Regions from separate parts of the Paenibacillus sp. FSL R5-0470 genome, predicted to be linked through region 2. Evidence: predicted binding sites of a transcription regulator. Region 2 holds the regulator's gene; the other holds the start of a gene.
The links. The regulator NrdR, encoded in region 2, represses ribonucleotide reductase genes. The targets are predictions, from matches to a motif close to AACACNATATATNGTGTT.
Positions count from the first base shown of each region.

Region 1: nrdI (class Ib ribonucleoside-diphosphate reductase assembly flavoprotein NrdI) is a predicted target of NrdR. The motif match lies at 11,753-11,770, and genes of this name have one in related genera.

Region 1 covers NZ_CP150238.1:1,588,679-1,605,113, forward strand. Annotated here, with positions in the region: gene MKY99_RS06990 (DNA alkylation repair protein) at 1-299, shown strand, start outside; gene MKY99_RS06995 (PspA/IM30 family protein) at 336-1,019, opposite strand; gene MKY99_RS07000 (PspC domain-containing protein) at 1,067-1,285, opposite strand; gene MKY99_RS07005 (zinc ribbon domain-containing protein) at 1,573-1,986, shown strand; gene MKY99_RS07010 (endospore germination permease) at 2,065-3,168, opposite strand; gene MKY99_RS07015 (spore germination protein) at 3,313-4,827, shown strand; gene MKY99_RS07020 (Ger(x)C family spore germination protein) at 4,824-6,047, shown strand; gene MKY99_RS07025 (hypothetical protein) at 6,053-6,283, shown strand; gene MKY99_RS07030 (SDR family NAD(P)-dependent oxidoreductase) at 6,586-7,359, shown strand; gene MKY99_RS07035 (hypothetical protein) at 7,828-8,187, shown strand; gene nrdF (class 1b ribonucleoside-diphosphate reductase subunit beta) at 8,252-9,211, opposite strand; gene nrdE (class 1b ribonucleoside-diphosphate reductase subunit alpha) at 9,251-11,335, opposite strand; gene nrdI (class Ib ribonucleoside-diphosphate reductase assembly flavoprotein NrdI) at 11,322-11,681, opposite strand; gene sigK (RNA polymerase sporulation sigma factor SigK) at 12,163-12,864, shown strand; gene MKY99_RS07060 (hypothetical protein) at 13,253-14,935, opposite strand; gene sigK (RNA polymerase sporulation sigma factor SigK) at 15,169-15,699, shown strand.
Region 2 covers NZ_CP150238.1:2,089,191-2,105,625, forward strand. Annotated here, with positions in the region: gene MKY99_RS08990 (fumarate hydratase) at 1-1,351, shown strand, start outside; gene MKY99_RS08995 (VOC family protein) at 1,547-1,933, shown strand; gene MKY99_RS09000 (ATP-binding protein) at 2,114-3,910, shown strand; gene MKY99_RS09005 (response regulator transcription factor) at 4,020-4,748, shown strand; gene pstB (phosphate ABC transporter ATP-binding protein PstB) at 4,948-5,703, shown strand; gene phoU (phosphate signaling complex protein PhoU) at 5,777-6,436, shown strand; gene polA (DNA polymerase I) at 6,746-9,415, shown strand; gene mutM (DNA-formamidopyrimidine glycosylase) at 9,468-10,304, shown strand; gene MKY99_RS09030 (MntP/YtaF family protein) at 10,432-11,178, shown strand; gene coaE (dephospho-CoA kinase) at 11,188-11,784, shown strand; gene MKY99_RS09040 (lytic transglycosylase domain-containing protein) at 11,781-12,344, shown strand; gene MKY99_RS09045 (alpha/beta-type small acid-soluble spore protein) at 12,424-12,642, opposite strand; gene nrdR (transcriptional regulator NrdR) at 12,807-13,283, shown strand; tRNA gene MKY99_RS09055 (tRNA-Ala) at 13,443-13,518, shown strand; tRNA gene MKY99_RS09060 (tRNA-Lys) at 13,529-13,601, shown strand; gene MKY99_RS09065 (hypothetical protein) at 14,118-14,339, opposite strand; gene MKY99_RS09070 (hypothetical protein) at 14,524-15,354, opposite strand; gene MKY99_RS09075 (discoidin domain-containing protein) at 15,890-16,435, shown strand, end outside.

The DNA.
Region 1 (16,435 bases), 500 kb from region 2:
CGGTAGTAATGATGCTTAATTTCTTTATTGAAGAAGCCTACATCAGTCGGATTCTACAACTACTCGATAAGGTCAGACATGAGGGGTATTATGTGAAAATGGCGGTTTCTTGGGCGCTTTCGATGTGTTATGTGAAGATGCCTGCGGCTACGATAGATTATTTGAGAACTAACGCTTTAGATGATTTCACCTATAACAAGGCTTTGCAGAAAATCACAGAGTCTTACCGAGTAGATCCGGAATCGAAAAAAATGATTCGCGGGATGAAGAGGAATAGAAAAAACAAGCCCCTTATATAGCTCAGTAGCTGAGAAATAAGGGACCTGTTATTATATTTATTTTTTGTCGGTATTGATTTTCCGGTTGCGGATACGTTCAATTTCATCATCCACGGCGCTACGAAGATTGGGATCAATAGACGAAGCTACGCCTGCGCCTGAGTTGGATTTATACTTGGAGTTTTCCGCCAATGCTTCCCACTCGAAAATTTTCTCTTCCATTCGTTCGAAACCACGTGAAGCGTTACCCACATTCGGTCCTTTTACACTGTTGCTATGAGGAGCGGAGCTTAGTGTTTCTGTAGCTTGCTGAGCACGAGCGATAAGTTCAGTTCTTTTCGCTTTAAGATGTTCGCGCTCTTCTTTAGCTCTAGCGATGTTGATCTCCAGCTCTGCCAGGGATTGCTGAGTTTGTGCCTGACTATTGATACTCTCATCCAGCTGTTCTGTATACCGCAGCTTGGCCATGAGTGCAAGGCGTGCTCTTTCTTCATTTCCTTGCTCAACCGCCTGAACGGCTTCCGCTTCGCTTTGCTCTATCAACTGAGTATATTCTTGCTTACGGCGTTCCAATACACTCGCTGTAACCTTTAAATCACGCTCATTGCGTTCTGCCGTAGCTATTTCGTTCTCAAGATCGCGCAGATACTGACCTGTCAGTAGCACTGGATTTTCTAATTTGTTCAGACCTTCGTGTAGGGCTGCTTTAGTAAGGGTGGAAATTCTTTTGAATAAACTCATGTTATATCTCTCCTTAGTATGTTTGATTGGTACTGAATGAAGATCTGTTAATAGAAATCATGTCCATCTGAAAAGCTGCCAAAAGGTTCTTTAGGGACGATGATGCTGGCGATGATATAAAAGATAAGTACTGTGCCGAAGCTGAAAAATGCTGCAGCAACGGCCACGAGACGGAGTATTGTGGCATCGATGCCTGACCAAATAGCAAGACCTCCGCATACACCACTAATTTTCTGATCACTTCTTGAACGATATAATTTTTTCATTTATTATTGTCATCCTCTCTTATGGGGGTGATTGTGATTGAACCTTGCAACCCGTTTGCTTATGTACTCATTGTAAAGCCTTTTCGATTGTGGCAAAACGGCCTGAAGGCGGTTTTAGATACCAGACCTGAGTCGAGGTTCGTTCCCGCATGAAGGCGGGGGAAATTAGTTCTTGATTGTGGATGAACTACAAATCGCGGTTGAAGTTAGGTACAATAAAGAGAGGAATACTTGTGGTGGTGTCGAAATATGCTTAGATATGACTACTACGGAATTGGGGGCTGAATATGAGCTTTTTTAACAAGGTAAAGGCAGGCGTAAGCGAGGCTGGGAATAAAGCAAAGACAGTGGTGGAGATCAATCGTTTGAAATTACAGAACAACAGCAAGCAGAATGATATTGACCAGCAGTATCAGGTAATGGGTAAACTGTTGTTTGAAGCTGTAACTCAAGGTGCAGGACCACTGCCGAGTGAGCAGATCGAGAAGAATATTTCCCGTATTCTTGAACTGAAATCAGAGATCGAGGTCAATCTGCAGCAAATTGCTGGGTTGTCCGATGTGAAGCATTGTAAAGCATGCGGTGGTAATGTGGCAATCGAGGCACGTTTTTGTCCGAGTTGCGGATCAACTTTCGAAGCGTCCAATGAACCTATTCGTGATGTAACGCCATCGTCAATTACATTGGATAAGAAGGAATAAATCTACTGCATGTAAGAAATTCATGAACAAAAGGACAGCTCAATAGCTGTCCTTTTTTATTTTTAGGAGAGAGGTCGTTTAAACCTTGGCAGCAAAACGTTTTTTTAAATAATACACAATTAGCAATATAAGCGGTAGAACAAATGCAACCGTGAAATCCCAATCTACCCAGTAGGCGGGGATTTCCTTTACATAAAAAATGATGTCTTTGGCAATCAGTTGTGACATACCAAATAACAAAAATCCAGTGGGTAGGATCAGAGGACGGTGGCTTTTGAGTTTAAATAATTGGGCTGCACCTAATGTTAAAGCATAGTAATAAATGGCTGTTTTGAAGTACGTGCTGATAATCCATGCAGTAGCCATAAGTGCTTCAATACGTTGCAGAGAATTAGCAATATTAATTTTTTGAGCAAGAATATAAGCGGCATAAAATTGATGTTCAGAAGCGTAAACACCAAGAACGGTAAGGGAAAAAAATAAGATGAGGTTAAGTCCCAGAGCTCCGATGATCAGGGCTATGAAAATATCCCGGCTTGTTTTGCTATTCTTCTGAGCATAAGGATATACCATAAGAAACACGCATAATTCACCAAAAGGATAAAAAACACCATACATCAAAGTATGGAGCATGTCCGGTACTGGTGTGTTCATAATGGGGTATAAACGTTCCATTTTGACATCGGGAGTCAGCAGAAGCAGCAGACCGATCAAAAAAACTGCAAACAAAGGGAAAAAAAGCTGAGCTGCCCGTCCCAATGTTTCCAGACCCAGTCGTACACCATATACCAGCAGGAAAATGGCCATAAAACGGATAACCCCACCGGGTGTCTTCTCGTAAATCTGTGTACACATGAAATCTTCAATTTCTCTTATGTAAGTGGCAGCGGCAATCAGAAAGAACACTAGATAGAACAAGGCTACAGCAGATCCGGCCCATTTTCCTAGAATTTGTAGGCTAAGCTCGATGATATTCTTGTTGGGTTCAATGTCTGCTAAGCAGAGCAACAATTTTATGGTCGCTAGGCCCAAGGGAATACTAATCAAAGCAGCAATCCATGCATCTTGTTTCGCTCCTGATATCATTAACGCTGGATACACAAGCGCCATATCCCCAATAAATGTGAATAGCCCGAGTATAATCATTTGATTGGTACTAATTCGATCTTTCTCCAAACTCATATACCCCCTCAAATTTATTGGACTAGTTTTAGTATGGTTGTAGTTACCAGAATTATGCCATTCCGAATTTTAATCAGAAAGGAATAATTATCAAAATTAACATCAAACTATACTCATTAAACTAAGTGAAGTGGAGGCTACATCGTGAAAAGTTCGGAGACGGGTACACTATCAAACCGATTGAAAACCAATATTGATCAGTTGAACGGATTGCTGGGCGGAAGTTCTGATGTAGTGATAAAAGAGTTGCAGATAGAAGAAAATACTAATATTTCTTTGATTTACATAGATGGTCTTGTGGATACTCAGGTACTGCATAATTCAATTTTGTATTCTTTGCAGGAACATATTCCTTATGAACAGCTAGGAAAGCTTGAGCCTGAGCAGAAGATTGAGATTATTAAGAAACAGATATTAATAGCCGGTGATCTAACCGTTATCGTTGATTACAGCCAATTCGTACACGAATTGCTGTCCGGTAGTGTAATGCTGCTGCTCGATGGGACATCCACCGCTCTCCGGATCGGCTTACCAGGCTGGGAAGATCGCAATGTAGGGGAGCCCAGTTCCCAATCGGTTGTTCGAGGTCCAATGGAAGGATTCACTGAGAATTTACGGACGAATACGGCACTGGTTCGGCGGAAAATAAAAGATAGCCATTTATGGCTGGAAACCGTTCAGATCGGAAGGGTAACTCAAACCAGCGTATCCATTATGTATCTAAGCAACATCGCGAATAAGGAGTTGGTGCAAGAAGTAAAATGCCGTCTGAATAAAATTGATACGGACAGTATTCTCGAGAGTGGATATATTGAAGAATTTATTCAAGAGACGGTATTTACACCATTTCCTACCGTATACAACAGTGATCGTCCGGATACGATTGCAGCAGGTATTTTGGAAGGAAAAGTGGCCATTCTTGTTGATGGAACCCCTTTTGTACTGTTGGTACCCACATTTTTTGTGGCATTTTTTCAGTCTGCTGAGGATTATTACCAAAGGGCCGATATTGGAACATTGCTGAGATTAGTTCGTTTTATTTCATTTTTTATTACTTTGCTTGCACCTTCATTGTATGTTGCGATTACTACATATCATCAGGAGATGATACCGACCAATCTTGTAATTAGTTTAGCTGCCCAGCGGGAGAGTGTCCCTTTTCCTGCTTTTGTCGAGGCGCTGATCATGGAAATGACTTATGAGATTTTGCGGGAGGCCGGGGTACGGATACCTAAAAATATTGGACAGGCAATTTCCATTGTCGGAACGTTGGTGATTGGACAAGCAGCGGTTGCAGCGGGTTTTATTTCATCTGCAATGGTCATTATTGTATCGCTTACAGCCATTTCTAGCTTTGTTATTCCGGAGACAGGAATGTCTATAGCTGCGCGGATGATCCGTTTTGTGCTTATAGCTTTGGCCGGATTTATCGGATTATATGGAATTCTATTCGGAATTTTTATCATCGTACTGCATTTGTCGAGCTTGCGTTCTTTCGGAATGCCTTATATGAGTCCGCTCGGACCTTATAATTCAAAAGACTTAAAAGACTCTATCTTTCGCTTTCCGTGGCCTTTTTTAAAGACAAGACCTGCTGAGAACAAGACGCAGAACCTATTTCGTCAAAGCACTTCCAGTGATGAGGAATCAACGCAATGAAGAAAAAATTAGTTAGAGGCGCTCTCCAATTGATGATAGCTCTCCAATTTACGTTAATGCTAAGTGGCTGTTGGGAAAGAAAGGAGCTAAATGAGGTAGCCTTTGTCTTGGGGATAGGGATCGACAAGGCTGAAACTGGTTATACAGTTTCGATGCAGGTCGTTATTCCATCTGCGATTTCCTCACAATCGAATGGAGGAGGGGGAGGCACTGGAGTCCCCGTGGTTGTTTATAAATTTACTGTACCTACGTTTTATGATGCACAACGTATGTTGAATCTGGATAGTTCTAGGACGAGTTATCTTGGTCATATCCGGGTGTTAGTGATTGGGGAGGAACTTGCCCGCTCCGGAGTGGCCGAGATACTGGACGTATTTAAAAGAAGTCGGGAACCTCGAATGGATTTCTACGTTATGGTTGCCAGAGATACAACCGCCAACGATGTCTTGAATGTCCTTACACCTATGGATAAATTACCAGCGAACAAATTATTTAGTTCCCTAGATAATTCTTATAAAGATTCAGCAAAAACAGTCGCTGTCACGCTGGATGATTTTATTGAAAATTTATTGGCTGAAGGTGAACATCCTGTACTGACCGGAGTGGAAGTTATGGGAGATCCCAAAGAGGGAGGAGATAAAAGCAATGTAGAGCGAACAATGCCTAAGGCGAGATTGGAATACCATACTGTTGCTGTGTTCAGAAAAGACAAACTGATCGGTTGGCTAAACGAGGGTGAAACGATTGGTTACAATTATATCAATGATAAGGTAACCTCACATTCTGGCCCGATAACAGGGGAAGACGGAAAGCCTATTGTTATCGAAGCGATCCAGGCTTCAACTAAACGCAAAGTGAAAATTATTGATGGAGAGCCGCATATTTACCTTGACGTTAAGACGCTTTGCAACATTGAAGAAGTGCACAGTACAGAAAATTTGGAATCGGAAAGCACCATAAAACGTTTGGAAAAGGAAACAGAGGAACGGATTATAGAGCGGATGCAAGACACTGTGGAGCAAGTAAATAATCGCTTCAATGTTGATATTATGGGATTTGGACAATCGATCTACCATGCCAGTCCTAAAGCTTGGACAAAGCTACAGCAAAAAAAGGGCGACGATTACCTTAAATCATTGCCCATCCATTATAGTGCCTCAGTAGTTATTAACCGCGTAGGTCTAACTGATAATTCTTTTCTTGAAAAAATCAAGGAGTGAGTCTAATGATGTTATTGTTTTTTTTGGCGCTTGCTGTAGGTTGTATGGCACTTGATTTGCCTAAATTAATGCGAAAGCGCCGAGTACGTGATCTTAGCGTATATTTTATATTTTGGATTTTGGGACTTGGCGCGACCGTATGTGCGTTGTTAAAATTGAACATTCCGAGTCCTCTGTTTCTGATTATTCTTATCTATAAGCCAATAAATAATTTATTTGGAGTGTGGTTTCATTAACAACGACGGATTTACAAATGATCAAACCCCTTAGAATAAGCATCGGATAAAACTTCTGGTTTATCTGATGAAATTCTAAGGGGTGTTTTTTTGTGACGATCAAACCAAAATTCTCAATTGTTGTAAAAGTAGATTAAAATATTCATTGCTATATACAATTAAATACAATAAAGTTGTCATATAGAGGATAATTTTGTCGATTTTTCTGCAAAAATGTTCCAATCCATATTGCATCAGGCGATATTAGGGTCTATGAGGTTCGAATCCTCCTCCTGAAAAAGACATAAGAAAGTGGTGCGCATATGAGTAGCAACAGATTTGAGAACAAAGTAGTTATTATTACTGGTGCAGGTACCGGAATCGGAAAAGCTACAGCCTTAAGAGTAGCAAGAGAGGGCGGTATTGTAGTAGTTGCCAATCGATCAGATGCTGGCGCTAACACAGTTGAGGAAATTAAGGCTCTAGGTGGGGAAGCGATGTTTGTTCGGTCAGATGTTTCTCTCGAAGCAGACTGCAAAAATATCGTAGATCAAACATTAGCAGCTTATGGAAAAATTGATTGCCTATATAATAACTCAGCAATTACAGGAGACAATACGGATGTTATAGACTATGATCCGTTGTTGTTTCAAAAAGTGATTCAGACAAATCTCACTAGCCAATTCTACATGTTGCATTATACATTACCTCATATGAAATCTGGAGCTTCCGTTCTAAACTGCTCCTCTTTGCATGGTATTTTTATCGGGATGGCCAATGATGCAGCTTATTCAGCAAGTAAACATGCTATTGTGGGGATGACTAAATCGGTTGCCAAAGAAGTGGGTCACCGTAACATTAGAGTAAATGCCCTTTGTCCAGGACCTATCCCTACACCAACCATGAACAGATATGAAAAGCTGTTGTCAGATGATGTAGAGATGCTTCAATCTCTTATCGCTTCTGGAACGGCTCTGGGTAGATACGGTACGCCTGAGGAAGTAGCTGCGTTTGCATGCTTCCTACTAAGTGATGAGGCTTCGTTTATTACAGGTACAGCACATGTGATTGACGGGGGCTATTCCGCAACAAAGTAATCACGGATTGATTTACTTATATAACAACTAATATATAGTATTGAAGGCTTTGCGGCGTATTCTGATTCCAAAAATCTGAAGGATGACTGGATTGGAATCGGAAGTCGCACGCAAAGCCTTTTTTAGTTGTCTAAAAAAAATAGATTCTTCGTATTTTGGCAAATTGAATGGCTGCAAGAGATAGCAGATACACAAAAATGAATGAATTAAGGAAAATATGACCATGGATATGTTGGAATTTGTAGAAATTTGTATTTTAATATAAATAAAAAAAGAAATTTGTCGATAATAATATAGGTAATATGTATTAGTTAATATTCTAGAAAGGGTGTTGTTATAAAAACGATACAGGAAGTAGATGTCGTCGCCCTGAAAAAGCATGGGGCGGGTATTTTTTGTCTGTGAAGTTACATACATTTCATCTCTATTATTAAAAAAATAACGTTAAAACTTGGAGGAAAAATAATTATGTCATACACAATTAAGTACAACCAAAATGAGAACCATATCGATGTAGTATCTATTGATTTTTCAGCTGAAGATGTTCCAGGATACCTGAAAGATTTTGAAAATATCATGAAGCTTGTTAAACCTAAATTTACAGGAACAACTGATGTAACTGATTCTAAAAGTGTACTTACTCCTGAGGTTGCAGCTATGCTAGCCCCTACAGGTGCTATGGCGAGTGAAGCTGGTCAAGCAGGATGGGCTTATGTAACTAAAAACCCAATTTGGAAGATGCAATTGAAACGTATTTTTGGTAGAGATTTTGCAGATGCTTACGATACCTACGAAGAAGCTAGAACATACCTGAAAAGCTTGCAATAATCTAATCCTACAGTTAGCAAAAAGTGCGGAGAATTTTCTCCGCACTTTTTTGCTTTATCTATATTTAAAATTGAAAATCTTCATCTTTCAGCGGTTCCACGTTAAGCGCCCGGACGTATCCGTTACCTTTTTTCGAGAAGAAATCATGCTGCTTGGTGTGGGTACTGATGCCATTCTGAACAATCGGGTTGATCTCTTCCTCGTCGAATAGCGGATCATGCCCCAGATTCATCATGGCTTTGTTAGCATTGTATCTAAGGAAGGTCTTGACCTCGTCCACCAGTCCGATGGGAGCGTAGATCTGCTCGGTATAACGTTCTTCATTCTCATGTAGCAGTCTAAGGAGGTTTACCAGCTTCTGGTGTAGCTCACGCTGCTCGTCATCTGGTAGCCCGTCAAAGATCTCCTGCGCCAGCACACCGACATATACGCCATGGATGCTCTCATCCCGCAGAATAAGGTCGATGATCTCACCGCTGCATGTCATTTTGCCTTGGCCAGCTAGATAAAGCGGGTAGAAGAAGCCACTGTAGAACAAGTAGCTCTCGAGCAGCACTGAGGCTGCCATGGCAAGGTACAGATCTTTGGGTGAATCTATTTTTTTGTAATATTGTGATATGGTCTCTGCCTTGAACTGCAGATAAGGGTTCTCTTCAACCCAGCGGAACACACTGTCAATCTCCTCTGTGGAGGACAAAGTGGTGAAAATGCTACTGTACGATTTGGCGTGAATCTGTTCCATCATGCCCATAAAGCCAAGCACAGCCTTGCGCTGAAGACCTTCGACATGCTCCATAATCTGCGGCATACCTACTCCGCCTTGAATCGTATCCAGCAGTGTGAGTCCGCCGAGTACCTTCATATAGGAGTCCTTTTCTTGCTCACTGAGCGTGAGCCAGGACATTTTATCATCGGATAATGGAATTTCATCGTCCGTCCAGAATTGCATAATGTTCTGATTCCAGAACATCAATGAGAAATCGTCGTCGGGACGGTTCCAGTTAACGGCTTGGATAGCGGTCATAATATGGCAATCTCCTTTTCTGCGGCTATAGCCTTCCAGTTAGATCGAGCAGGTGAGGCATTCCTCGACGGACAGCTTTTTGGTCCGGGTGTAATACAGCGACTTCAGGCCTTTATGCGCCGCGTACAGATAGGAACGGGCCAGTTCTCTGGTTGAGACATCACTGTTCACATGCAGAACGGTCGAGATGCCCTGGTCGATATGGGGCTGAATTTCCGCGATCAAATCGATCACCTTGAACTGATCCATTTGGTAAGCCGATTTATAGAAAAATACATTGTCTGGACGCAGGTACGGCATCGGATAGTAAGTCGTCGAATTAGCATAAGTCCGTGTCTCAATCTGCTCTACAATAGGCATAACGCTTGAAGTAGCATTTTGAATATAGGAAATGCTGGCTGTTGGCGCAATTGCTAAACGGTAAGCATGGTACAGGCCATTTGCTTTTACTGCATCCCGTAGTTGTTCCCAGTCCGTAGGGGATGGGATGAAAATATCTCCGAACAACTCTTGTACTCTTGGCGTTACAGGGCGGTAATCCGTAGTCAGGTAACGCTCAAAATAAGCTCCTGTAGCATAATCAGAAGCCTCAAATCCATGGAAAGACCGGCCGGTTGCAGCAGCGATCTCCATGCTTTTCTCCAGTGAATGGTAGTTCATGGTCATGAAGAAGGTCCGGGCAAAATCGCGAGCCTGTTCGCTTTCATAAGCGATCTTGTTCTTGGCCAGATAGCCGTGCAGATTCATGACGCCGAGACCGACGGAGTGCATCTCTTTGTTAGCTTTGGCTACGCCTGGGGCATTAGAGATGCTGGTCATATCGCTGACTGCAGTCAAGGCGATCATGCCTTCATGTACCGATTCACGGATTTTGCCATGCTCCATCACGTTGACAATGTTCAAGGAAGCCAGATTGCAGCTTACATCACGGCGGATGGTATCTTCCTGTCCGTAGTCAGCAATTTCTGAGGTCTCCTGCAGCTGGAAGATTTCTGTGCAGAGGTTGGACATTTTGATCTGTCCGACGTTTTTCAGGGCATGAGCCTCATTGGCGTTGCTCTTGTTCATAATATATGGATAGCCAGATTCCAGCTGGATCATGGCGATTTTGGTCAGCATATCCCGTGCGCTCATGGCCTTTCTCTTTTTGACACGTGGATCGGCTAGCAGCTTATCATACATTTCATCCAAATCCATGTCATCAAGATGTGTGCCATAAGCCTTGTACACACTGTAAGGGGCAAATACATGGAGCGGTTCATTGTCCTTCGCCAGCTTATAGAAGCGATTCGGAATGATCAGGCCGATGGACAGGGTTTTGAGTCTTGTTTTTTCGTCGGCGTTGATCTTCTTACTGTCGAGAAATTCAAGAACATCCCATCCAAAAATATTGTAGTAGGCGGCTCCAGAACCTTTACGTTGACCCATCTGGTCAGCATAGGAGAAGCCGTCCTCCATCAGCTTGAGCACAGGTATAATGCCCTTAGCCGCATCCTCGACACCCTTGATTGTCTCTCCGCGGGAACGAAGCTTGGACAGGTTGACAGCCACGCCACCGCCGATCTTCGACAGCTGCATGCAGGTGTTGAGCACATAGTTGATCGAATTAAGCGAGTCGTCCATTTCGATAAGGAAGCAGGAGACAAGCTCACCGCGACGACTCTTGCCGGCATTTAAGAAGGTTGGGGTCGCTGGCTGCAGACGCTGCTCCATCATCGAACGGGCAAGCATGCCAGCAGTAGCGGCATTCCCGCGTCCTAGGTGAAGGGAAACTGCCGCCACACGGTCCGGATAATGCTCCAGATATTGCTTGCGGTCATTGCTTTTTACAGCGTAATCCGTATAGAACTTCGAAGCTGCCATATAGGATGGAAAGCTGAAGTTGTAAGAATGGGTAATTTGGTAGACATCTTCAATCTCAGCCAAGCTGTACTGTTCGTAAAAATTTTCGTAGAAATCCTGTTCAATCATATAATCAACCTTGGCTTTTGTATTCGCAAAAACCAGGCTCCGCCGTTCTACATCCCGCATAAATTCGGCTACTGCCTCAAGGTCTTTATCCAATTGAAAGAAACCACTTTCGTCTCTCTTCATCAACATGTTGTTTAGTTCAATATGCCGCAACTCGGCTCACCTCCTGTTTAATTCGTTCCACATCACCAAATGTGCCCGATAGCTCAAATTTACCGATAACTGGTACATTGTACCGATCTGCAATCAAGTCTGCGCTATGCGCGAACAGCTCGCCCCAGTTCTTGTTGCCGCTGGCGGCGATGCCTTTCAAATTGGAATAATTGTTCTTCAAGAAAGTAGACACCTTCTCTGGAATCTGTCCAAAGCCGGTGGTATATGTAATAAGCACATAGGGCTCGTCAATGGTCATATGCTCTTCAATCTGCACAGCTGGCAGCTTAAGCTTACCAATGAAGCGTTTGACGTTTCCGGTTTTTGAATCGTATGCGACTAGCATGGAGTCTCTCCCCCTGTATATATTACTGTAAAGATAGAATAGATAAGCTATAAATACTGGAAAATCATATGCATACTATATTTAGTGTGCGTTGTTTATTTTAATCACTATATGTTGAAAAGTCAACATGAAAAGTGCTTCCTAACTAGTTGGGAACTGGTCTAGTAAACGCTCTATTAAAGTGTTAATATCCCGGAAATACGCAGGTTGGAGCGGTTTGCTAAGGCAGCTGTGTTGTTTTTTATGCTGGATCTTACTGCATCTTTTTTATCATGACAAATTAGCGTCACTCCGTTGAGCAGAACTGGGAGCAGATGGATGAGGACATTAATGAAGCTAAATCGGAGAGACTAACAATGGGTTTGTACAATTTCCCCCGTACATGCACTTCTAGGCATCTACCCACATACAATAAGATGACCATGAACCCGTAAGGCTAACAGATCGGTTTCATTGTACAAGTGCGGGAGGTGTCGCCAAGTTGCCTGGATTCTTAAGTACGATCGCGTTGCTAATTAAAGAACTGACGTTGCTGGTATCTTACGTAAGGAACAACGCATTTCCACAGCCGCTCTCGGAGCAGGAGGAAAGCAAATACTTAGGCATGATGGCTGAAGGGGATGCAAAAGCCCGGAATTTGCTTATCGAGCACAATTTGAGATTAGTAGCTCATATAGTGAAAAAATTCGATAATACTGGGGAAGACATGGAGGATCTGATCTCCATCGGAACTATTGGCTTGATTAAAGCTATTGAGAGTTACCGTCCAAACAAAGGCACAAAGCTGGCCACATTTGCAGCACGTTGTATTGAAAATGAAATCCTGATGCATTTAAGATCATTGAAGAAAACGCGGAAAGACGTGTCCCTGCACGATCCGATTGGGACTGACAAAGAAGGTAATGAAATTACACTCATTGATATCCTCGGTTCGGAAGCGGATGATGTTATTAAAGAAGTGGATTTGAAGATCGAGAAGAGCAAGATTTATCGTAATCTTGATATTCTGGATGACCGAGAGAAAGAAGTTGTGGTGGGTAGGTTTGGATTGGATACAGGTGGAGAAGAGCGGACGCAGCGGGAGATTGCGAAGGAGCTTGGGATCTCGCGGAGTTATGTGTCGCGGATAGAGAAGCGAGCGCTGATGAAGCTTTATCATGAGTTTTATAAGGCTAAGCGGTGAGTTAAGATAATAGCCTGTAGGGATGAGGAATCGAAGTCTAAATCCTACAGGTTATTTGTGGTTTTTATTATATTAAACTAAAAACACTGTAAGGCCTTCGGCCAGGGCGATATCGATTTCCTCCTTAAGCCGATTGGACTCGGGGAGTTGAGAATCGCCCTGCTTGGAGCTTCAGGCACTAAAAAGTATCTATATCAGATTTCGGTAGATATAAGGTAACCGATCTATACAAACCGGTCCCAATATCCGGAAGTACTATTGTCACGGTACGATCCATAGGGATTACTGCTGTTGTATACGTAAGGGTTTCTCCACTTTTAGCTTCCAGCGGGATCGCTGTGATGAGTGTGTTGAGATCTGAAGAGGCGTACACCTCCAGATTGAACGCTCAAGTATAATTCCATAATACCAGAGACAATGTCTTATTAGGATTTAGTACAATATCATCTACCCGGTCGGAAGTATTCACATTGACTACAACGGCCTGCGGGTCATACACCTCTTGGCTCAATCCCAAACCACTGGCCTGCTCCTCATCAGAGAGTGTAATACGACCATCAATTACCTTCAGGCCCAGCGCTTTATTCCAGCTTCCCAGCGGTAGAAAGTCATTGAAGCCTGCACGTACAATCCCGCTGCCCTGGAGCGTTACCGCAGCTGAGCGGCTGCCCCGGGTGAATGTAATCTCTTTGGCCCCTATGGCATACTGAATATGAAATGCTGCGGCGAACTCTTTGAGCGGAACGTAATATTGTCCCTTTAGGAGAAAAGCAGGCTGGCTCTGATAATTCACCATAGCATTCCCTGATCGGATAGCCACTGGCAGAGCAGGAAAGATCATTTTCTCATAAGTGAAATTGTCCCAGGATTTATGCTCCTTCCAATCCCTGTAATCCATGTATGGGATCTGAAGGCTGATACCCGCAGGGATGTAGTAGAAGGATGGCGGGTACTTACTTGGATTAGAGAAATAATACTCGATAATGAAAATTTCATCTGAAGCCCATGTTACAGCCGTAACATTCGATTTGTACTGGGAGTCGTATTTCCGTACCAGTTCCAGCGTCTTGAGATTGTAAATATGCACGACAGATGATGAGTATCCGTTAAGAGTGCCCTGATCAGTAATCAGCAGCAAATATTTGTGGTTGGGAGATATATACGTCCGCGCGTCCGTGGCGGTATTGTCAAAGAGAACTTTGCTCTTCCCGTTAACCGTACCTTTAATATTCCATTTATAGGATAAATATTTGATAAACTTGCTCTGCAGCGTAATTTTTGTGGAGTCTACCGTAATGACTCTGTCGCCGTCCATACCGGATGAATCCCCCTTGCGGTGGTTGAGCGTCACCTTGACAGCTGCTCCTTTTCCCCCGCCATATTGCATTAAATAACAACCCTTGAGATCAGACTTGGGACAAAAGACTGTATAATCCTGCGTCTTTGGCTGAGGAGACAAGGTATAATTGCTATTCTCCACATCCTCCGGCCGGATCACCTCGCCGCCTGTAGAGATGAGCTTGTTATCCGCCAGAGAATAATACTGGTTCGGTTTCTCAAAATATGTATAAATGACATACAGGCCTATGTATTCATGCAGAATAATAGGAGATTTAGATTCAACAACCTTGCGGAGCGAGAAACTGTTATAGTCATACTCATAAAGTGTCCTAACCACTTCTTTTGCAGCACCGCCATACTGTTCCAGAATTGCATAAGCCTTCAATCCAGTGGGAGAATTAACCAGGGAAGCTTTGTTAATAAAGGAGTCGAAATCATCTCCATTAGCTGGCTTAGGTAAATAGGCAGGATCTGTGAAATAATATTCGTTCGCCTTACGCTCCCCGGTATCAAAGCTTGTTTTGACTGTTCGGACCGTAATCTTATCCATATTTCCGGCAAAAAGAAATTGTGTCTCATGCCGTATTTTGTCTTTAGTTGTTCCTACTGCAGCTTCCGCACCCGCATACTGCGGACCCGGCAAGACACAGGCTAGCAGAATTAGCACGAAAAGGATTGCCGTTACTTTCTTGCATTTTATTTGCCGATCCACGTTATGTACGCTCTTCATTTGTTCTCAACTCTTCCCATTCTTGGTATTTTGATAATTCTAAGTATCACTATTCTATTATCGGTAATAAATTCCTGGGAATAAATAATTAGCTCAACTTTCGCAGCCCAAATCTCCAAACAAATCCTCGATATAGATGGGTAATAACAATCCTTTAACCTCGTAAAATCCATAATATCATTCAGAAGCTACTCTATTGTAACTTTGGTTTACAACGAAGGCTACTACCTGAAATGACATCGTATCATGTCCAGAACCTCAAAAAATTCGATAACACCGGAGAAGACATGGAGGATTTAATCTCCATCGGCACCATCGGCTTGATTAAAGCTATCGAGAGCTACCGCCCGAACAAAGGGACAAAACTGGCCACATTTGCGGCTCGTTGTATTGAAAATGAAATTCTGATGCATTTAAGATCATTGAAGAAAACGCGGAAAGACGTGTCCCTGCACGATCCAATTGGGACAGACAAGGAAGGTAATGAAATTACACTTATCGATATCCTTGGCTCCGAGGCGGATGATGTCATTAAAGAAGTGGATCTTAAGATCGAGAAGAGTAAGATTTATCGTAATCTCGATATACTGGATGATCGGGAAAAGGAAGTTGTCGTGGGGCGGTTTGGATTGGATACAGGTGGAGAAGAGAGGACACAGCGGGAAATTGCTAAGGAGTTAGGGATCTCGCGGAGTTATGTTTCGCGGATAGAGAAAAGGGCGCTGATGAAGTTGTATCATGAGTTTTATAAGGCGAAGCGGTAGGATCTAAGATAATAACTAAAGATTCACTATAGAGTATTTTAGAAGCGACTTTCCAACAGGGGAGTTGCTTTTTTGTTAATTAATTAGTTGGGCTAAATGAACATAAAAAAGCATATTCAGAAAATTAACTTTGTAACTGCTGAGGGTTGTTTTATGACATACAAAGAAATATATGATCTCCATATTCAATTGTTACATGTATATGAGAACAATGAAAAGCATCAAGGTCCATATCAGAAGCAACTTAATTATTTTAAGAGGCAGTTTTTTATAGCTGAAGATATAGTTCAACGAATTTTTGTTCTAAATCAGTTAATAAAAATTCATGAAAAAAGTAGAGAAATAAAGATAAATTGGTGTTCAGAAGAATACTTTAAATGATGACAAGATTTAATATATGTTTTGAATGTAGGAATAAGCTTCTAAATAGATAACTCTAAAATGATCGCTAGCAAAAAAAAGAGTAGTAATAATTGTCGCAAGACTTATTTCTACAAGAGTTGAAATGATGTAGTAATAATATGGATATGATGAAAATATATTTTTGAGTCACTAACACGCCCTAGTCGCTTTTGATTAAAGAGGATGAATCTGCCGATCAGATCCAATAACCTCGTGAATATCTCTGGAATGTGGATAACCCGAAGCGGTTTAATAATTCCATGACGTATTTAACACAGCGTTAATACTATATGCGGACAAGTAGGAGGGAGTTGAGGTGAGAGAGGATCTTTTG
Region 2 (16,435 bases):
CATTCACACACCTGTGGGAATCAATCAGATTGAGATGAAAAAAGATATTCACAACGCCATTGTACGGGCGACCAAGAATGGTAAGCTTCGTCCAAATTCTGTAGATTCATTGACAGGTGAGAACAGCGGAGATAATTTGGGAGCAGGTACACCGGTCATTCATTTTGAACAATGGGAAGAGGAAAAAATAGATGTCAGACTGATTCTGAAGGGTGGCGGCTGCGAGAATAAGAATATTCAATACAGCCTTCCAGCAGAATTAGAAGGATTGGGCAAGGCAGGCCGTGATCTGGACGGAATTCGTAAATGTATTTTACATGCTGTTTATCAGGCACAAGGGCAAGGCTGTAGCGCTGGTTTTATTGGTGTTGGTATCGGCGGCGACCGCACAACTGGCTATGAGCTGGCTAAGAAGCAGCTGTTCCGCAAAGTGGAGGATGTTAATCCAATAGAGGATCTCAGCAAGCTGGAAGACTATATCATGGAGAATGCCAATAAGTTGGGTATTGGAACGATGGGCTTTGGTGGGGAAGTTTCGCTGCTTGGTTGTAAGGTCGGCGTTATGAATCGTTTGCCAGCCAGCTTTTTCGTATCTGTTGCCTACAACTGTTGGGCTTTCCGTCGCCAAGGTGTGCTGGTTGATCCGTCAACAGGCAATATAGAGGACTGGTTGTACGAGAGCGGTACAGGGATTTCGGTTGATGATGGACGGGACCAGGCGTCGGAAACGGAAGTGGCGGATGCAGGTGAAGACAATGCAGCTACTGGATCTCGCGAAGTCCACCTGACCACACCGATTAGTGAAGAGGATATCCGTAGTTTACGAGTTGGGGATGTAGTGATTTTATCCGGCGAAATGCATACGGGCCGCGATGCACTTCATAAATATCTAATGGATCATGAGGCTCCGGTGGATTTGAACGGTGCAGTTATCTATCACTGTGGTCCTGTAATGATGAAGGACGAGGAAGGCTGGCATGTTAAAGCAGCGGGTCCGACTACTAGTATCCGAGAAGAGCCCTATCAAGGCGATATTATCAAAAAATTTGGAATTCGTGCCGTCATCGGAAAAGGTGGAATGGGTCCAAAAACGCTAAAAGCTCTTCAGGAGCACGGGGGCGTATATCTCAATGCGATTGGTGGCGCTGCACAGTATTATGCGGAATGCATCAAGAAGGTAAATGCTGTTGATTTTATGGAATTTGGCATTCCTGAAGCAATGTGGCATTTGGATGTGGATGGTTTCGCTGCTATTGTAACGATGGATGCCCATGGCAACAGTCTGCACGCAGATGTAGAGAAAGATTCCGCAGCAAAATTAACTCAGTTTAAAGAACCTGTATTTAAATAAGTCGGGTACAGTCCGGTGAAATAGTCATAAAGTGGGGACATCCGCTGCTATGGCTTTTTCTCCGGTTTTATCGAAAATATAAGAATTTATATGTTCCACGCTATAATCTATCCTTATATTCCTCGTGTAATCACTTAGCGTCTATATAGATAGGGACGCCGAAGGTGTTTATGCTTGTCTAAAGGAGGTTTACGAATGGTACCACATTATATTAGAAATGGTCTTCTTAACGTTACTCCGTATTTTATCGTGGCTGGTGCAGATCAATTGATTGATTTTGTTGTGAACTGTTTTGATGCAAGAATTAATGATATGCTGCGGAATGATGAAGGCAAGATTAGACATGCAGAACTTAGAATAGGAGATTCGATCATCGAGGTTTCCGAGGCTAATGAGAAATATTCACCAGTACAGCTCGCTATTCATCTATATGTAAGAAATGTGGATGAGACCTTTCGTAAGTGCTTGGATGCCGGGGCATCCATCATTGAAGAACCATTGGATAAGCCTTATGGAGAAAGAGGAGCGGGTATTAGAGATGCTCAGGGCAATCAGTGGTTTCTTGCAACCTGTATAGAATGAAATCATGATATTTTACAAAAGTAATACAAAGTAACAGTCCAGAGATAATCAACTTGGGCTGTTATTTTTATATAATCTATTATAGTAGGGATTTATGTCACGAAAATAGTAGCACTGGTTTTTTGATGAAAATGAAGTTAGGATAAAAGATACAATGAAAAAGGGAGAGGCACACTTCAGATGAAACCGTTTCGCGCTCGTCTTACGTTTATACTTATGGCCTTAATCGGTATTTCCATGATTGGCACTGGATTTACGATGGCTCATCTGTTTAAGAGCTCCCATATAGCTGCTCTCGAAGAGAACATGTCCCGGGAAATAAATTTACTCGCAGGCACATTGGAATTTGTAGATATGAACGCCACCAATGCCATTCCGTATTACACGGAGCAGGCAGAGCATGTCGCCGAGCTTCTAGACTCCCGGATTACTTTTATCAGTAAGTCAGGTGAAGTTTTAGGGGATTCAGAGAAAAATCCTCTGGAGATGGACAATCACGCCAATCGTGAAGAGGAGATTGTTGCGGCTAAAGAGGGGACTGGACGAGCCATTCGTTACAGCGAAACTTTAGATCGCGAGATGTTATATGTAGCTGAGCGGGTGACCTCAGATCATGGTTTTGACGGTTACATTCGGGTCTCGATGGGACTGGATGCAGTAACGGAAGGGCTTAACCGTGCTTGGATGATTATGGCTGGGGGGTTAGTTGTTTTGTTCCTGGCAGCAACTATTGTCAGCTACAAAGTGGCATCGAGCATGACTTCACCGCTTGAACAAATCACGAGAGTCGCGCGGCGTATTACAGATCTTGATTATGATGCAAGAGTCCATTTGAAGCGTAAAGATGAGGTCGGGCAGCTGGCGACAGCGATAAATGCCATGGCTGACAGTCTTCAAGCTCAGCTTAAGACCATTCGTGATAATGAGGATCTGCTGCAAAGCGTACTGGACAATATGACTGGCGGCATCATAATGATCAATGCGGACGAAGAAATTGCCCTGCTGAACCGAGCCTCAGAGCGGATGCTGGATGTTAGCAACAGTGAAATGGCGGGTCATTCGTACAAGGAGCTAAAGCGTCATTATGAGTTAACACGTCTGCTTGAAGAAGGGGTATCGAATAAAGAACCGCTCCATGAAGAACGAAGTATTTACAATCCGAGAGAGCGGATTGTACGTATGGACGCAGTACCTATGATCCAGGACGGGACGTATAGAGGCATGCTCTTCCTGCTGCAGGAAGTAACAGAGATTCGTCGCCTGGAGCGGATGCGAAGTGAATTTGTCGCTAACGTATCCCATGAATTGAAGACGCCGGTTGCCGCTGTTAAAGGATTTGCCGAGACCTTGCTGGGTGGTGGGGTTAAGGATGAGAAGACAGCCCGTTCCTTCTTGCAAATTATTTATGATGAGAACGAACGCTTAAATCGATTGATTGGAGATATTCTGGAATTATCTAAAATCGAATCTAAACGTGTGCAGCTCGATTGCTCACCTGTTCATATCATTGAATTCTTTGATTCCGTGCTGGGAACCATTAGCAAAGTGGCTGAGAAGAAAAGTATTAGTCTTAACGTAGAGGTTCCTGAGGAGCTGTTCATTGAGGCCGATGAAGATAAACTACGTCAAATTTTTATGAATTTGCTCTCCAATGCGATTAATTACACGCATGAAGGGGGTAGCGTAAAAGTCTATGTTAAGAATATACTGAAGCCAGATGGTTCTGAGAATGTCCAATTTACCGTTACCGATACAGGGATGGGAATTCCCAAAAAGGATCTGCCGCGCATTTTCGAACGTTTTTATCGAGTGGATAAGGCAAGATCCAGAAGCTCCGGTGGAACGGGGCTGGGACTGTCTATTGTGAAGCACTTGGTAGATCTGCACCATGGTGTGATTTCGGTTAAAAGTGATCTGGGGATCGGAAGTTCATTTATTATTGAGTTGCCGCTCTTGCAGGAAGAAAAGGCGGATTAGATTTTTGTAAATTCACCTTATTGATTTTACACCAAGTTAACATTGTGGTGATATGATTGTTTTGTTGTTGTTTTGTAAAAATCAAACTATATGGAAGACGGGGGAACCTATGGCTCAACGATTGCTTGTCATTGAAGACGAACCGACACTGGCCCGGCTGCTGTCCTATAACTTAACGCAGGAAGGTTACGAGGTAACAGTAGAGGATCATGGTACGGCAGGATATGATCGTGCGACGAGGGAACCTTTTGACTTGATCGTATTAGATCTGATGTTGCCAGGTATGAATGGCATTGACATCCTTGATAAATTGCGTGGACAAGGTATCCGTACACCTATTATTGTGTTGACCGCCAAAAATGCGGAAGAAGATGTTGTTAGAGGGCTGAAATCAGGTGCTGATGATTATATAACCAAACCATTCGGCGTCTCTGAACTGCTCGCTAGAGTAAGTGCTGTACTTCGGAGGATTTCTGGACTTGCTGAGGAAGCACCTACAGAAACACCTATCTCTGCATCTACCATTATTTTAGGTCAATTAGAGATTTACCCTGAGAGATATGAAGTCTCCCTCGGTGGTCATAGTATTAATTTACGGCCTAAAGAGTTCGAAGTGCTATTATATTTGGCTCGTAAGCCAGGGGTTGTGTTGACGAGAGATGATCTCATGAATGCTGTATGGGGCTTTGATTATATTGGTGGGCAGCGTACGGTGGACGTGCATGTAAGTTCACTTCGTAAAAAGCTTGAACTGGATCCAGAATCCGTTCATATCGATTCGATTCGAGGCGTAGGCTATAAATTAGTGGTTAATAAAAAAAGAGCTCCGGTCATTTAGAGTGACTGGAGTTCTATTTTTTCTATACTTTTCATAAATAAGAAATGCTCGGAGTACTAGTTGGCTTCTGGGGAAATACTGTGATGTGGACCCATTCATCTCACTGATTTTACATTGCGTTAACATTTCTCTCCAACTGTATTTACACTAAAAGCTTATCATGGAGATCGAAGATGATGAGAAGGAGACGTAAACACTAATGAAATCCATCATTGACATAGAGAATCTTGATCTCTACTATGAGTCGTTCCACGCACTGAAGAATGTGAATCTGCAAATCCCGGAGAAACAGGTTACCGCTTTTATTGGACCTTCCGGTTGCGGGAAATCCACGTTGCTTCGCACATTGAATCGTATGAATGATATGATTCCTGGCACACGTATAGAAGGAACTGTAAACATCGGTGGCAAAAATATTTATAGTGATGAGGTAGAGGTGGAAAGCCTGCGTAAGCAGGTCGGTATGGTGTTTCAACAGCCGAATCCTTTTCCTAAGTCGATTTACGACAATGTAGCTTACGGTCCCCGTTTACACGGCATCCGTTCCAAAAGTGAACTGGATGAGATCGTAGAAAAAAGCTTGCGTCACTCCGCCCTATGGGAGGAAGTGAAAGATTTTCTGAAGAAATCTGCCCTTAGCTTGTCTGGTGGACAGCAGCAGCGGCTTTGTATTGCTAGAGCGTTAGCGGTACAGCCTGATATTCTGCTAATGGATGAGGCAACCTCTGCGCTCGACCCTGTATCCACACTCAAGATAGAAGAGCTTGTTCAGGAACTAAGAAGTGAGTATACCATTGTTATGGTAACTCATAACATGCATCAGGCCGCACGTGTATCCGGTCGAACCGTGTTTTTCTTAAATGGTGTAATTGTAGAGGCGGCGGACACAGAGGTGCTTTTCTCGAACCCTAAAGATTCCCGCACTGAAGATTATATTTCCGGACGTTTCGGCTGATCAGATTTAAAAGGGTGTTCGTCCCTGGAAATGGCAAGCTGACCATACGTTAATGAGGAGGATCGCTCTTATTATGATTCGCAGAAAAGAATTTGATAAAGACTTGGAAGAGCTGCGCAGTCTGCTGCAGCAGATGGGTGAGCATGTTAAGGATGCTCTTGAAGGTGCAATTAATGCATTACAAAATCTAGATACAACGCTCGCACAGGAAGTCGTTGAAGCGGATTTACAGCTGAATGCCATGGAAGATAAAATCATGGAAATTGGCTCACGCTTAATTATTACGCAGCAGCCCGTAGCTAAGGATTTGCGCCGCATTATCGTTGCCTTCAAAATATCAAGCGATTTGGAACGCATGGGGGATCTGGCGATTGATGTAGCTAAGGCGACCATGCGTCTTCAAGGCCAACAGCTGATTAAGCCCCTTGTAGACATTCCTCGTATGGCTGAAATCGTGACAATTATGATCGATGAGGCGATCCAGTCTTACCTGGATGAGAACACTGATCTGGCTTATAAAATGGCACAGGATGATGATCAGGTCGATCAATTGTATGGTGCGATGATCAATGAGTTGTATTCTTATATGGTAACAAAGCCGGAGACAGTATCCCAAGCTATGTTATTGACACTGGTAGGCCGATATATCGAACGGATTGGCGATCACGCTACTAACATTGGTGAAAGCGTAGTTTACCTGGTTACCGGTAGTCGTCCAGATTTGAATGAGTAGTGTTTTGCAAAAGATGTTCAGTGGCTGGTAATTACAGAGAGTGTTTGGACTTTCGGCCGCTGTTGTCTCCAGATTTATTTTATTTTAACCACCTTTAGTGGTGTAAATCCAGAGACAAAGGCGGGCGCTCTGCTCCTACAGTTCCAAACCTCTCCTCCATTACTTGCACCTTCACATCTTTTGTTTATTTTTAGGTAAATTGAGTAGCCGTCCTTATATTAGGACGGCTACTTGTTGTATAGCCGTTTCTACTTGGACAGGCCATATGTTAAGATGTAAGAAGTAAGCATGAAAAAGGCGAGGTGCACTATGGACAAGTTGATACTTATAGATGGAAATAATATTATTTACCGCGCATTCTTCGCGATGCCCCCGCTAACGAATACAGCAGGGCAACAGACGAACGCGGTGTACGGTTTCACAACGATGCTGCTCCGTTTAATTGAAGAACACAAGCCGACACATATGATTGTTGCCTTCGATGCAGGGAAAGTCACATTCCGGCATGAAGGTTATGAGGATTATAAAGGCGGTCGGCAAAAGACACCTCCCGAGCTCTCCGAGCAGTTCCCACTGCTGAAAGATTTGCTCAGAAATCTGGGTGTACCGCAGTTTGAAATTGGCAATTATGAGGCCGATGATATTATTGGAACCATTTCTCGCCAAGCAGATGAAGCAGGCCGGAAGGTTATGATCGTGTCGGGAGACAAGGATATGCTTCAATTGGCTTCCGAACATACGACCGTTGCGTTGATCCGCAAAGGAGTTACTGAGGTTGAGCTTTATGGACCAGAACAAATTCGTGAGAAATATGATTTAACACCCGAGCAGATCATCGACCTTAAGGGACTGATGGGTGATGCGAGTGATAACATTCCGGGCGTTCCGGGTGTTGGTGAGAAAACAGCGCTCAAGCTGCTGCATCAATTCGGATCGGTTGAAGGTGTATTAGCTGGCACCGGTGAGCTTAAAGGTAAAATGAAAGAAAAGCTGGAAGCTCACGCGGAAGACGCTGTCATGAGTAAGAAACTGGCAACCATCTATCGTGAAGTGCCTCTTGAGCATTCGTGGGAAGATATGATCTTTAACGGAATTTCTGCGGATACAGCAGGACCCGCACTCGCAAAATTAGAATTCAAATCACTTCTGGAAAGGTTGTCACTTAGTGCCTATGCTCCAGTAGCTGATGGAGAAGAGAGTGCAGCGGAAGTAGAAGCTGCTACACTCGATATTTCGATCGTGAGTGAAGATGAACTTGAGGCGCTAAATGAAGCGCTCCCTAGTATTTCGGCACTGCATGTAGAATCCAATGGGGATAATCCGCATCGTGCCGAGGTGATCGGGGTAGGGCTATCTACTCTGGAGCGACATTATTATGTGCCGTTTGAATTACTACAGAAACCAGCGGCTGCGAAGCTACGCGACTGGTTAGGAGATGAGAAGGCTCCGAAGAGCGGATATGATCTTCACCGTGCTGATTTGGCACTGCATTGGCAGGGGATTGCTTTTGCAGGTGCAGCCCATGATGTGCAGCTGGCGGCTTATTTGCTGGATCCGACGGAAGCTAATCAGAACCTAAACGATCTCGCTACGAAATACGGCTTGCCAAGATTGTCACCTGATGAAGATGTATTTGGTAAAGGCGCAAAATATAAGATTCCTGAGCTTGAAATCTTAGGAAATCACGTCGCACGTAAGAGTGCTGCGGTACTTGGCATCGCCCAGAAACAACAGCAGGAATTGATCGAAACGGCGATGACAGGACTGTTCGAGGATCTCGAAATGCCATTATCACGTATTCTTGCGGATATGGAGAAACAGGGGATTGCAGTCAATGAAGGAGATCTTAAAGAGTTAGGAAAAGAATTCGAAGCTCAGATTTCAAAGCTGGTCACCGAAATTTATGAAATTTGTGGCACAGAGTTTAATTTGAATTCACCAAAGCAGTTGGGCGAGATCTTATTTGTAAAACTGGGTCTTCCTGTCGTCAAGAAGACGAAGACCGGATATTCAACAGACGCAGAGGTGCTGGAAAAGTTAGCACCGTATCACGATGTGGTACGTTTGATTCTACAATATCGCACGATTGCCAAATTGCAATCCACCTATGTAGAGGGGCTGCTCAAGGAAATTTCCCCGAAAACAGGGAAGGTGCATACATTCTATCGGCAGACGATTGCTGCGACAGGACGTCTTAGCAGCCAATTTCCGAACCTGCAGAACATTCCAATCCGCTTAGAAGAAGGACGTAAAATCCGTAAAGTGTTTGTTCCATCCGAACCGGGCTGGTCCATTCTGGCGGCGGACTATTCGCAGATTGAACTACGGGTACTTGCGCACATCTCCGGTGATGAGCGGATGAAGGAAGCTTTTCTCCATGATATGGATATTCACACGAAGACAGCGATGGATGTATTTGGAGTTACCGCCGATCAGGTTGATAGCAATATGCGTCGTGCTGCTAAAGCCGTTAACTTTGGTATCGTGTACGGAATCAGTGATTATGGTCTGTCGCAGAACTTGAATATTCCTCGCAAAGAAGCCGCTCAATTTATTGAGCAGTATTTCGAGGTATACCAAGGTGTACGTCGATATATGGATGATATCGTAGTTGATGCAAGGAAACATGGTTATGTAACCACGCTGCTGGAACGCCGTCGTTACTTGCCTGAGATTAATGCGAAGAACTTTAATTTACGTTCTTTTGCGGAACGTACAGCAATGAATACACCTATACAAGGAACTGCCGCTGATATTATTAAGCTGGCGATGGTGCATATGGACAAGGCGCTATTTGAGCGTGGGCTAAAGAGCCGTATGTTGCTTCAGGTACACGATGAGCTTGTATTCGAGGTGCCAGAGGATGAAATGGAGCTCATGAAGACGCTTTTGCCGGAAGTAATGGGTGGAGCATTGCAGTTATCGGTGCCGCTTAAAGCAGAGGTAAGTTTTGGTAGCAACTGGTACGAAGCGAAATAGGCTCCCTTTAAGGTGTGCATATCAGCTATAATGTAGTTGAGGTGAAGACATCATGCCGGAATTACCGGAAGTAGAGACAGTCAAGAGAACACTGAATGATTTAGTTAATGGAAAGCAGATAGAGAGTGTAACCGTCCGGTTGGCCCGGATTATTCAGCGGCCGGATGATATTCAGGCTTTTGCCAACCTGCTCGCAGGTCATAGCATTGTTAATGTTGAACGAAGAGGGAAATTTTTGCGCATCGTGTTAGACGGTTTGGTGCTGGTATCTCATTTACGGATGGAGGGCCGTTACGGACTTTTTTCGAACGAAGATCCACTGGACAAGCATACGCATGTGATATTCCATTTTACCGATGGCACTGAGCTGCGTTACACGGATGTTCGTCAGTTTGGTACAATGCATCTTTTTCAGATTGGTGAAGACCTCCAGCTGCCTCCTCTTAATAAGCTAGGACAGGAGCCGCTGGAGCCATCCTTTACGCCGGAGAGGTTTAAGCAGATTGTATCAGGCAAAAACACAAAAATTAAATCGCTGCTGCTGAATCAGGAATATATCGTCGGCATAGGTAATATTTATGTAGATGAGTCGTTACATCGTGCAGGGATACATCCTGAAGTCAGCGCCAAAGATCTTTCGGATGAGCAACTTGATCAGCTGCATCACGCTATTGTCAGTACGCTGACGGAAGCGGTAAACGCTGGTGGTTCGTCTGTAAAATCATATGTGAATGGTCAAGGTGAGAGCGGCACTTATCAGCAACAGCTGTTGATTTACGGTCGTAAAGATCAGCCGTGTAACCACTGTGGAACGATGATTGAGAAAACGGTTGTAGGTGGCCGCGGCACGCATTATTGTCCAAGCTGTCAGCGTAAGGTTGAAAACTGAAGAAGTAATTAGGTTGGCACCCACTACTTGTCCCGCCCATATACTGTGTGAAGAATGCTTAATAGAGAACGGAAGCTGAATGAAGTGTATTCTTCAGTGTTCCGGTTCTTCACAGGAGGGATTGCGGGTGCTCAGCCCATTTTTTTCACTAATATTACTAGCTTTTGCTTTGAGTTTGGATGGTTTTGGCGTTGGTATTACATATGGACTGCGTAAAATGAAAATACCATTGCTCTCCATTCTGATTATCTCGCTTTGTTCGGGGGTAGTTATCTGTGTATCTATGCAAGTGGGTGTTCTGCTTGCTAAGGTAGTGTCTCCACATGCAGCTTCTGAGGTTGGCGCTGTTATACTCGTGCTAATGGGGTGCTGGTCGCTCGTCCAGATGTTAATGCAGAAAGAGAAGGAACAGACAGGTGAGCGTAAAGTAGGTAGTGAAGAAAATGTGCTATCCACAGAAGCTCGGGCAGAGGTAGCTGTTGATACTGAAGATGTTGTAGAACAGGTTACCATGGCTCCTGAGCAGGCAAAGTCGGCTGTCTTTTCCCTTGAGTTACGACGATTGGGGATTGTTGTACAGATCTTACGTACTCCGTCTTCTGCAGATATGGATGATTCCGGGAGTATTTCTTCGATGGAGGCTATGCTGCTCGGGATTGCCCTCTCTCTAGATGCTTTTGGAGCTGGACTTGGCGCAGCATTGCTGGGGTTCAATCCGATATGGACATCACTTACAATTGCTCTGTTTAGTGGTACATTTCTATTGCTGGGCATGAAGACTGGATTAAGATTCGCCGGGAACTACTGGATGAAGCATGCTGCTGCACTACCCGCGTTATTATTAATTACAATGGGAATACTGAAGCTATTATGAGGTGAGTACATGATTATTGGCTTAACCGGAGGCATTGCATCCGGAAAAAGCACGGTGTCCGCACTGCTTGTGAGCAAGGGAGCGAGGCTGGTTGACGCGGATGTGATCGCCAGAGAAGTTATGCTCCCCGGTCATGAGGTGCTGGCTGCGGCTGTGAAACAATTCGGAAGCGAGATCCTCTCTTCGGATGGCACACTGAATAGGGGCAAGCTGGGGGACATTGTATTTCAAAACCCGGCGGCCCTGCAAGCCCTGAACAATCTGACGCATCCCGCAATCCGGCGGGAGATTAAAGAACGTATGAACAGCATGGAGGAAGAAGATCCAAAGAAGTTAACAATTGTGGATATCCCTCTTCTTTTCGAATCAGGACTCGAGAGCATGTTCCATGAAATACTGGTGGTTTACGTGCCTCGTGAAGTGCAAATCGCTCGATTAATGGAACGTAACGGACTTTCTATAGAACAAGCAGAAGCACGCTTAAATGCACAGATGGATATTGAAGCGAAGCGTAACAAAGCGGACTATATCATTGACAACAGTGGCGAACTTGCGCACACTGAGCAACAGGTTGCTGTTCTTTGGGACAGGCTGGGCTTATCATGAAATGGTTACGTAAAAAAAGAGTCCTTCTTCTGTTATTCATTGGTTTTACTGCGATATTGTTTCTGAGTACGAACTGGATGTCCTGGTTTTATCCGATCCATTATAAAGATGAGATCCGTAAGCACAGCGTTACGTACGATATTGACCCATTTCTAGTGGCTTCGATTATCCGAGTGGAAACGAACTTCAAAACTGGACGAGAATCCAGAAAAGGTGCTATAGGTTTAATGCAGCTTATGCCGGATACCGCCAAATGGGCCCTTGAAAAGGCCAAGCTTCCTGATGTTTCTATGGAGGAGCTAAAGCATGAACCATCAGCAAATATTGAATTAGGTACCTGGTATCTTTCAACATTATCCCGTCAATTCGAAGGTAAACCTACAGCGGTTATCGCTGCATATAATGCTGGACCGGGTAAAGTTCAAAAATGGCTGGATGAGGGGATCTGGGATGGAACGGATGCTACGATTAAGGATATTCCGTTTGGTGAAACCCGCCATTATGTACAGCGCGTCAACTATTACTATGATCAGTACACGGATATTTACAACGAATTCTAAAACCGTGTTATGTATAAAAAGAAGCATTAAACGATCTTGCGATCGTTTAATACTTCTTCAGTAAGCTTATGTGGACAGGTTATTTGTATTGACCTGCCAATTGTTGTTCTGCCAGGGTTACAAGACGTTTAGTGATGTAACCACCGATCGAACCATTTTCATAAGAAGTTTTATTGCCTTGGTAACCATCTGGGGAAAGCGTGATTCCGAGTTCTTGGGCAACTTCATATTTAAGTTGTTCCAAAGCACCACGGGAATTTGGAGCTACAAGGTTATTGGAGCTGTTGTTTTGGCTCATTGCTGTTCACCTCCTCTGTTGGTAACTGTATTATGTGCCGGACTTGCCATAATCATTACAATAAAAAAACGGTGATTTCTGGAAAAAATGAAATAGCCCTTTAAAAGCCGGATGTTTAACATACCGGGACTAAAAACATTATGTAATAGGAAGTGATGAAGCTTATGAAATGCCCTTACTGCGATCACACAAATACTAAAGTGCTCGACTCGCGACCAGCGAATGAGAATAAGTCCATCCGCCGCAGGCGTGAATGTGAGCGTTGCAGCAAACGGTTTACAACCTTTGAAATGATCGAGGAAACACCGTTAATCGTGATCAAAAAAGACGGCAGCCGCGAGGAGTTCAGCCGTGATAAAATACTGCGTGGTCTTATCCGTGCTTGCGAGAAACGCCCCGTCTCTGTAGAACGTCTAGAGAAGATCGTCTCTGAGGTAGAGAAATCCCTACGCGGTATCGCCGTAGCTGAGGTGGAGAGCCAACAGATCGGTGAGTTGGTTATGGAGCAGCTCTATCCAGTAGATGAAGTCGCCTACGTTCGCTTTGCTTCCGTATACCGCCAGTTTAAGGACATTAACATGTTTATGAAGGAACTGAAGGGTCTGCTATCTAAGAGCACTGGGGATCTGGACAGATTGTAGAGTTGTGGCTAGTCTAATGACTAAAAAAAGTGTTGACAGCGAAGGCGATTTTTTATATTATATAGGAGTCGCCTACGGCGCTTGGATTTGTCAGAATGACTTAAATACACCGAACTGAATTTTAGAATGTGTGATTACATACATCTGAAAATTACGTTTGGGGCCATAGCTCAGCTGGGAGAGCGCATCGCTGGCAGCGATGAGGTCAGGGGTTCGATCCCCCTTGGCTCCACCAAACATCATATGGACTCTTAGCTCAGTTGGTAGAGCAGTAGACTCTTAATCTATTTGTCCAGGGTTCGAGCCCCTGAGAGTCCATCCTAAAGAAACGGCAGAAATGCCGTTTTTTTTGTTGTTCAGGAAGCGGAGTGACGATTTATTTGGTTTTGATCGTGGTATAGTTTGGGTAGATAAATCGTACAATGCAAAGACAGCCGTGCGGAAACACGGCTCCCAGTGCAATAGCCGCTTTTAAGGGCGGCGGCTTTCAGGTTTTACGGGCAGAAATAGACCGCATCCTTTGGACTAGGGCGGTCTATTTCTTTTTGAGGTAATTCAGAAGCTCAATGCTAAAAAGGTAGAATAAGTTGAAATGCAGGCTCTCCAGACCTATATTCCTGTTTGGCGCAAGGTATTTAAGAAAGCTTCTACTGCTAAAAAGAAAATGATGCTTAGTACGATCATTGAGTGTGTTAGGGTTTACCGAGATTCAGTAGAACTGACGTTAAAATTGAACATTAGCTCGTTTTTAGCGACTTCAAGTGTAAGTAGTCTAAAAGGTAATGATTATGATTTGAAGGCTGGCGAGCAAGTGCATGGCATTCATTATGGAAATCAGTTTTCAGGCATTTTCCAGCCTAATTCATCATCCCACACGGCATCGATATCATCCAGGTGAACATGCCATTCACCACCGTCTACTTTTCTACGTATCTCGGTCAAACATTTCAACCAATGAAATAAATCGTTCAGCAAATCTTCAATCTGATCCGTCATGGACAGCTTGGTAGCGCCAGCGAAGATCTCCGTTGATCTGGACGAATCGAATTTGTACACTATGAAAGACTCCGCCCGGTCTTTCCCTTCAAAATCCTGATCATAACGTTGGACAATGGCTGTGATAGCTTGTTGTTCGCTTTCTGTTAGGACGTATTCCCTCGTGCATGTGTAATAAATAGAAACACTGATAAGTCATTCCCCCCCAAACATAGAAATGGATGCGATATCCAGTTCCTGTTTATTACCCTCCAAAAGTCGAAAGCAAACTAGGCCAAACCTGCATTCTGGCGCCGCATGAAGGACAATTCATTTCCCCGGCCAAATACGGCAATTGGTTCAAAAAAGAGGAATCGCCCAGCTGATCGGCTCGCTCCGCCAGTATTTGATGTTCCGCTTCAACGAATGCCTCAACGGGAGTAACCTCATGTGCGGCCTGAAGGGGTTCGAATACCGGATCTTCCGCGAATGCTTGTATACGACCGCCTTCTCCGCTCGGCCACAAGTAAGCCTCTTGATTACATGCTCCGCAAACGGCCACATATTCGTCGCCAGCCGTAAAATTCAGAAACATGTTTGCCACGCTCTGGGATTCCCGATAAGCCGCGTCGGCAATGAGAACATATCTTTTTTCGGTATCGCTGCTTATTTCTTGTTTGGCGTAGGCCAACATCTCTGCAACAAGCGAAGCAAGCTCCGCTATCGCTTTTAAGTAAGATTGGTACATCTTCGCGCAAACCTCGTTTCCCGCTTCAGCAGCGAGTTCGTTCCAATCCGAGGGATACGGCTCAGATCTTGTTTTGTCATGACACGACTCGATAATCCCGCAAGTGATGTAGATTTCATGGCGCACTTCCATATTTTTTGATGCGAGAGCAAGTTTGGCCAGATAAGGTACTGCCGCGTAAGTGACGGTATAGATCGTATTTTGGTGATATAAGTGCTCCTGGAATAGCTCGTCGAAAACTTCTTTATCGAAATCAAGCATCAGACGCTCCAACAGTTCAGGTACCATTTCGCCCGACTCGTAAGGACCGGTTAGCTTGCCCCACAGTTCGCTGTTTAATTGTAACAAGAGGAATCACTCCCATTCCTATTCAAGTGGATACATTTTCTATATTATCCTATAAGATCGGCGGGTCCTGAATAGGGCAACGGATATACTCCCCCTCGAGAATAGGGCTTAAAGCCTAGGACGATTCCCCTTAATTCCACATCAAATGCCAAGATTTGTTCATGGGTCTAGTCGTTTTAGACTCCCGTGACGGGTAGACGGAGAATGTGCAGGGCGTAGCGTATCCCCCTAGGCTCTATTTCCATAACATGAAGAAAAGCCAATTCTACTGAAATGGCTTTTTTTCTTTTTCACTACTCTTCGAAAGGATCACGATTTTGTACTATTAATTAGCATGAGATATGACAGAAATGTTGGCATGCTTGATTCACCTTAGAAGGCCGAATGTCCACATTTGTATATGTATTGTAAAGACAAGTATATCGATGAAACGAATGCCCCTACTTATAATAAAATTGCTGCAGCAGTTGAGCATGGAGGGTCATGCGATAAGCTGGAGTAAAATTCGAGCTAATAAACAACGGGGGGGATCTTAGTGCGTTTACGGTATAGGAATATTTTTTTAGTGTTCTTTGTTACCGCTTTCATTTTAGTTGCCGTTTCATCGGAGAAGTCCGACGCCGCAACAGGTAATCTGGCTTTAGGAAAGACGGCTTATTCGTCGTCGAACGAAGTAGACTTTTTCGGGCCTGAGAAAGCGGTCGACGGTGGCAATCGGGATGCAAGCCGCTGGTCTTCGGAAAGAACGGATGACCAGTGGTTCTACGTTGATCTGGGCGAGCCTGTAGAAATTGGAAGAGTAATCATCAACTGGCAGACTCCGGCGGAACAATATCAAGTTCTCGTGTCTGACGATGCGGTAACCTGGAGGAACGTATTCGCGGACAACCGCGTGCTCGTCGCCCGCGGATCAGTCGAGGATACGATCGATTTTGAGCCGACACTGGCGCAATACGTTAAGTTCCAAGGAGTAACGCGACGTCCAATTGAGGGTATCTATTACGGATACTCCTTCTGGGAATTCGAGGTATACAAGGGCAAACCGCTGTTGCCGCCTATGATGGATGCGGTCAAAAACAGC